2 linked regions of the Mariniflexile sp. TRM1-10 genome follow. The protein of the gene in region 1 binds, or shares a complex with, the protein of each later gene. Links are inferred from orthologs where the notes say so. Each region holds a gene or a part of one and is shown in the gene's direction. Other genes may lie near its edges.

What was found. The genes of interacting proteins can lie anywhere in the genome.
Region 2: the proteins of CJ739_RS04210 (region 1) and lpdA are in contact, whole or in part, in a crystal structure (PDB 1EBD), measured with the Geobacillus stearothermophilus proteins. The link is inferred for Mariniflexile sp. TRM1-10 from one-to-one orthologs. Residues at the interface, in WP_033016211.1 of Geobacillus stearothermophilus: Ile130, Ala131, Met132, Pro133, Arg136, Arg140, Glu141, Asn155, Arg157; in WP_049624544.1 of Geobacillus stearothermophilus: Pro340, Ser341, Asp344, Tyr345, Arg403, Asp406, Val408, Glu431, Ala432, Gly433, Asp438.

The regions. Positions count from the first base shown.
Region 1 is NZ_CP022985.1:902,985-906,379, reverse strand. The notes cover bases 150-3,045. They hold CJ739_RS04210 (pyruvate dehydrogenase complex dihydrolipoamide acetyltransferase), read left to right. Parts: upstream 150-711; coding sequence 712-2,379; downstream 2,380-3,045. Other genes in these bases: CJ739_RS04205 (DUF4242 domain-containing protein), read right to left, coding at 2,466-2,858; pdhA (pyruvate dehydrogenase (acetyl-transferring) E1 component subunit alpha), read left to right, coding at 150-708. Also shown: more of pdhA, read left to right, coding at 1-149; CJ739_RS04195 (cupin domain-containing protein), read right to left, coding at 3,280-3,395.
Region 2 is NZ_CP022985.1:4,730,574-4,734,049, reverse strand. Bases 288-3,264 are described here. They hold lpdA (dihydrolipoyl dehydrogenase), read left to right. Parts: upstream 288-1,064; coding sequence 1,065-2,465; downstream 2,466-3,264. Other genes in these bases: CJ739_RS19600 (sensor histidine kinase), read right to left, coding at 3,257-3,264; CJ739_RS19605 (LytR/AlgR family response regulator transcription factor), read right to left, coding at 2,540-3,256; CJ739_RS19615 (S41 family peptidase), read left to right, coding at 288-756. Outside these bases: more of CJ739_RS19615, read left to right, coding at 1-287; more of CJ739_RS19600, read right to left, coding at 3,265-3,476. UniProt on the Escherichia coli protein: Lipoamide dehydrogenase is a component of the glycine cleavage system as well as of the alpha-ketoacid dehydrogenase complexes.

The DNA.
Region 1 (3,395 bases):
ATGGGTGGATCCATGCACATTTTTTCTAAAGAACACCGTTTTTATGGAGGTCATGGTATTGTAGGAGGTCAAATTCCTTTAGGTGCCGGTATAGCATTTGGTGATAAATATCACGGAGTTGATGGTGTCACATTATGTTGTTTTGGTGATGGTGCTGCACGCCAAGGGTCGTTACATGAAACATTTAACTTGGCAATGCTTTGGAACCTTCCCGTAGTATTTGTTTGTGAAAACAACGGATATGCTATGGGAACATCTGTAGAACGTACGGCAAACCACACCGAAATTTGGAAATTAGGTTTAGGTTATAATATGCCATGTGGACCTGTTGATGGGATGAACCCTATAAAAGTAGCTGAAGCTTTTGACGAAGCTATTCAGCGTGCACGAAAAGGTGGCGGCCCCACTTTCTTAGAATTGAAAACATACCGTTATAGAGGTCATTCTATGAGTGATGCCCAACATTATAGAACGAAGGATGAGGTTGAAGAATATAAAAAAATCGACCCAATTACTCAAGTGAAAGATATTATTCTTGAAAAGAAATACGCAACCGAGGACGATATTAAAGTTATTGATAAACGTGTGAAAGATTTAGTTGCAGAATGTGAAAAATTTGCTGAAGAATCTCCATATCCAGAGACACAACAGCTTTACGATATGGTTTACGAACAAGAAGATTATCCATTTATTAAACACAAAATATAAGTTATGGCAGAAATTATAAATATGCCGCGTTTAAGCGATACGATGGAAGAAGGAACTGTTGCCACTTGGTTGAAAAAAGTAGGTGACAAAATAAGTGAAGGCGATATTTTAGCTGAAATCGAGACTGATAAAGCGACTATGGAGTTTGAATCGTTCCATGAAGGTACGTTGCTTCATATAGGTGTTCAAGAAGGAGAAACAACTAAGGTCGATGAGCTTTTAGCCATTATTGGAGAAGCTGGCGAAGATATTTCTGGTTTATTAAAAGGGGGAAGCGCTTCAAAATCTGATGCTGCTCCTGAAACGAAAGAAGTAACCAAAGAAAAAGAAACTAATTCAGAACCTGCTTCAGAAACCGATTCAGAACCTGTTGAAGAAAAAGCAGAAGCTCCAGCTAGTGAAGAATTACCTGAAGGCGTTGTTGTTGTAACGATGCCACGTCTAAGCGATACCATGGAAGAAGGTACCGTTGCAACATGGCTTAAAAAAGAAGGCGATAAAGTTTCTGAAGGTGATATTTTAGCAGAAATTGAAACCGATAAAGCCACCATGGAATTTGAATCATTCCAATCCGGTACTTTATTACATATAGGATTACAAGAAGGAGAATCTGCAAAAGTAGATTCGTTACTAGCGATAATAGGTCCTGCAGGAACAGATGTTTCTGGAGTTGCAGCTAATTTCTCAACATCAAAACCTGCAGCTAAAAAAGAAGAAGCTCCAAAACAGGAAAAGAAAGAAGAAGCTCCTGAAGAAGCAAAAGCTGAGGCTCCTAAAAAAGAAGCTAAAGCAGCTAAGCCTGTTGCCACAACTTCTACTAATGGACGTTTATTTGTTTCACCTTTAGCTAAAAAAATAGCGGAAGAGAAAGGTATTAATCTATCGCAAGTGAAAGGTTCTGGTGAAAACGGACGTATTGTAAAAAGTGATATAGAAAATTATACGCCTTCTGCGGCAGCATCCCTTGGTAAATTTGTACCAGTAGGCCAAGAAGATTTTGAAGAGGTTCCAAACTCACAGATGCGTAAAGCTATTGCAAAAGCATTAACAAATTCTAAGTTTTCAGCACCTCACTATTATTTAAACGTCGAGTTTGATATGGAAAATGCCATAGCATTCCGAACACAATTCAATACCATTCCAGATACTAAAATATCTTATAATGATATCGTTGTTAAAGCATGTGCTTTAGCGCTAAAACAGCATCCACAAGTAAATTCACAATGGTTTGCAGATAAAATGCGTTTAAATAACCACGTACATATTGGTGTAGCAGTAGCTGTTCCAGACGGGTTGGTAGTGCCTGTAGTTAAGTTTGCAAACGAACAAAGTTTGCCACAAATTGGTGCAGCAGTTAAAGATCTTGCAGGAAAAGCTAGAAACAAAAAACTAACCCCTCAAGAAATGGAAGGTAGTACGTTTACGGTTTCAAACTTAGGCATGTTCGGTATCGATACGTTTACGTCTATTATCAACCAACCAAATTCAGCAATCCTTTCTGTTGGAAATATTGTTGAAAAGCCAGTGGTTAAAAACGGACAAATAGTTGTTGGAAATACGATGAAATTGTCTTTAGCTTGCGACCACAGAACGATTGACGGTGCAACGGGTGCTCAGTTCCTTCAAACCTTGAAAGGATATATTGAGAATCCTGTAACCATGTTGGTATAACAAATCCCTGCGAAGGCAGGGATCTCATCATATTAAAAACCTGTTTCATTTATTTGAGGCAGGTTTTTTTTATTTGAATAGATGCCTTATTTGTCATCAGCCGTAGATGGATCAATGACAGTGGCAACTTTTGCGACTGAATTTGCTGGAAAACCACCTTGCTTCGCATGCTCTAAAACCATTTCTTCATTAGGTGCTGTATATACGCAGTAAATTTTATCGCCTGTAACATAACTATGTAGCCATTTTATTTCAGACCCCATTTTTTCCAGTACCCCACATGAGCTTTGTGAAATTGCTTTTAATTCTTCTGAAGTTAAATTGCCTGCTCCAGGGATTTCGCGTTCAATAACATACATGTTTTGATTTTGAGTAGTTGTTTCGTCTCTTAATGAGTCGGCAACAGATTTTTCATTATTGGCACAGTTTATAAAAGCTAATGCCAATATAAAAACAGAAAATATTTTTAAAGTTTTCATATATAAAATGTTTGGTTGCTAGTTTGTGATGCTTGTCTAAGGTACTGATTTTTATTTACTTGTGTAAATATTTTTATTCAACATTGAAAAACCACCGTCTTTGACGGTGGTCATGTTTTAAAGGCTATACCATTATTTAGGATTAATCAGTTTTGTGTTTTGATTGTGTAAATTTGGTATAGTGAGTTCTTAAATTAGGTTAAGTTGATAAAGATGTGATGCCCCTTTGGGGCTAATCTGAAATCCAAAGCCACCGTTTTTAACGGTGGTTGTTTACTTGAGGCAGTTTTTTAATTTATCAGATAGATGCCTTATCTGTCATCAGCCGTAGATGGATCAATGACAGTGGTAACTTTTGCGACTGAATTTGCTGAAAAACCGTCTTGTTTCGCATGCTCTAAAACCGCCATGGGGGGTGTTTTTATTCAGTTGGATTCGCATCAAAAGGAGCAACTAGAGCTATAAATAGTACGCAGGGACCGCTGTCTAGGCATTTTGCTTTGTGAGGTTTGCCTGCAGGACCATATAGATAGCTCC
Region 2 (3,476 bases), 3.8 Mb from region 1 along the record:
AGTACGGTTGCTTACATGAAAATCCGAGGATTTAGCAATGGTAATTACAGGAAATTTTATAAAGAGAGTTTCAATAAAATAGACGCGCTAAAAACCGAGCATCTTATTTTGGATTTACGGGATAACGGCGGCGGAAGAATAGCCGAAATAGATTATCTCTATTCATTTTTAACTAACAAAAAGTATAAATTGGTTGAAGACAGTGAAGTAAATAGCCGTTTGCCTTATTTTAAATATTTAATGAGTAACACCACACCGATTGTGGTTAAAGTATCAACCGTTGTTCTTTCTCCTATAATCATTGCCCAAAATTTAATTAAAACAAAGAAGAAAGACGGTAGGATTTATTATAATTTCAGGTTTTCAAAAGAAAAAGAACCCCACCCTTTAAATTACAAAGGCGCGTTGTATGTCATAATCAATGGAAACTCTTTTTCGGCATCGTCGCTACTATCGACCCATTTAAAAGCCAATAAAAGGGCTGTTTTTATAGGAGAGGAGACTGGTGGCGCATACAATGGCTGTGTTGCTGGTATTTATAAAATTCACGAAATGCCAAACTCTAAACTAAAAATAAGAATGGGATTAATGCAAATTGAATCATCCTATAAACAAACGCCCGATGGTTATGGTATAAAGCCCGATGTTGAAATTGTTCCTACTATTGAAGACCGAAACCAGCATAAAGACCCCGAATTGGAATGGATATTAAATGCTATAAAAACGAATGAAACATCCATACTAAAACGCTTTTAACACACAGGATCATGATTATGGATGTACCATCTGACGGAAGAGTTATGAGTTATGGGTTAAGAGTCTAACCAAGGGTTAAGGATACTAGTATGAGTCCCCTTCGGGGGTTAGGAGGCTAAATATAAACAGATGAAAAATTATTGGAATAAAACGAGTTGGTTTAAAAGATTCTTATCTATAACGGGTTTTATTTTCAATGTAATAGAAATAACAATTACAACTATTTAAGATTTCTTTTTTATTGTCTTACCATAAAACATTTGTATTTTTGTTTTCGATTTTTAATAAACGAACTTCAATAATATAATATGAATTCATACGATGTAGCCGTTATTGGCTCGGGTCCAGGAGGCTATGTGGCAGCCATTCGTTGCGCACAATTGGGCATGAAAACTGCCATTATAGAAAAATACAACACACTTGGTGGCACTTGCTTAAACGTGGGCTGTATTCCAAGTAAAGCACTTTTAGATTCTTCACATCATTACGAAGATGCCATCAAGCATTTTGAAGAACACGGTATTGAAATTCCTGGAGATATTAAAGTAAATCTTGAAAAAATGATTGCCCGTAAACAAGCTGTGGTAGACCAAACGACAGGAGGTATTGATTTTTTAATGAAGAAGAACAATATTGACGTGTATCAAGGCTTAGGAAGTTTTAAAGATGCCACCCATATTACCATTTCAGGTGATGAAACTCTTGTAATTGAAGCTAAAAACACCATTATAGCTACAGGAAGCAAGCCATCAAGTTTACCGTTTATCAATATTGATAAAGAGCGTATTATAACATCTACCGAAGCATTGAAACTTAAAGAGATACCAAAACATTTAATCATTATTGGTGGTGGTGTTATTGGTTTGGAATTGGGTCAGGTTTACAAACGTTTAGGTGCCGAGATATCGGTTATTGAGTTTATGGATCGTATCATTCCAACGATGGATTCTGGTCTTTCAAAAGAGCTTAATAAAGTATTGAAAAAACAAAAATTCAATATTAATATATCCCATAAAGTGAAATCTGTAGAGCGTGTTGGTGATGAAATTATTGTAAAGGCGGATAATAAAAAAGGGGAAGAAATTGAATTTAGAGGTGATTACTGCTTAGTATCTGTAGGACGCCGTCCGTATACCGATGGATTGAATGCTGAAGCTGCCGGAGTGAAATTAACCGATAGGGGCCAAATAGAAGTGAACGACCATTTACAAACAAGTGCTTCCAACATTTACGCCATTGGAGATGTGGTAAAAGGGGCGATGTTAGCGCATAAAGCTGAAGAAGAAGGCGTATTTGTTGCCGAAACATTGGCAGGACAAAAACCACATATCGATTATAACTTAATTCCGGGTGTTGTTTATACATGGCCAGAAGTTGCTGCGGTTGGTAAAACCGAAGAGCAATTAAAAGAAGCTGGTGTTGAATACAAAACAGGGTCTTTCCCAATGCGTGCTTTAGGTAGAAGTAGAGCCAGTATGGATTTAGATGGTTTTGTTAAGATTTTAGCAGACAAGAAAACCGATGAAATTTTAGGCGTACACATGATTGGTGCCCGTGCTGCCGATATGATTGCGGAAGCTGTGGTTGCTATGGAATTTAGAGCATCTGCTGAAGATGTATCTCGTATGAGCCATGCACATCCAACATTTACCGAAGCTATCAAAGAAGCAGCTTTAGCGGCTACTGACGATAGAGCATTGCATATTTAAGCAAAATTCCTGCGAAGGCAGGAATCTCTTTATAACAAAAAGCGAACCCATTGAGGTTCGCTTTTTTGTTTTCTCTAATACCGTTCCAACCGTTCCAAAACCTCTTTTTTGTAACTTCTGCTAATCGTTAAGGCTTTATGGTTAATGACCACATGTTCATTAGTAAAGGAATTGATATGTGCAATTGAAATGATATAGGAGCGATGGATTCTTAAAAATTGATTGTTTGGAAGTTTAGCCTCAATGGCACTAATCGTTTCCCGTGTAACTATAACTTCGTTTTTTAAGTGAATTTTAATGTAATCACTAAAACTCTCAATGTAAATAATAGCTTCAAAATCTATTTTAATCATGCGTCTGTCTGAACGGACAAACATAAAACTACTGGATTCTAAAGGTTTTTCATCAGTTGTTTTAGGTTGATGATATACTTCAAAATAGGTGTTTATGCTTTGTAACAAACGTTCAAAAGAAATGGGTTTTAATAAATAATCAACTGCTTGAAGCTCAAAACCCTCCACGGCATAATCGCGATAGGCCGTTGTGAATATGATTTTAATGTTTTTATTAATAGACCTAGCTAATGAAATTCCAGAAATATCGGGCATATTAATGTCTAAAAATAGCAAATCAATAGTATGGGTACGAATGATATTGAAAGCTTCCATGGCATTGCTACAGCTTTTCACAATGGTAACATTTTCAATCTTTGAAATATGGGTTGCTATAACGTCCCTTGCAATAGCTTCATCATCAACAATTAAGCAGGATATGTTTTTTTGGTTTTGCAATTAGCTATGTTTTAGTGTCAGTGTTACTTTAAAAAGATCTTCTTTGTTGTCAACTTTTAGAATGTAATGGTCTTTGTATAGAAGGTCTAATCGTTTTTGAATATTTTGCAATCCGATGCCTTTATTTGGTGTTTCACTTTTTGAGCTTGTATTTTCTATTGAAAAATGTATGTTTTCCTTAGTACAGGAGATATCAATTTTAATGGTTAAAATACTGTTT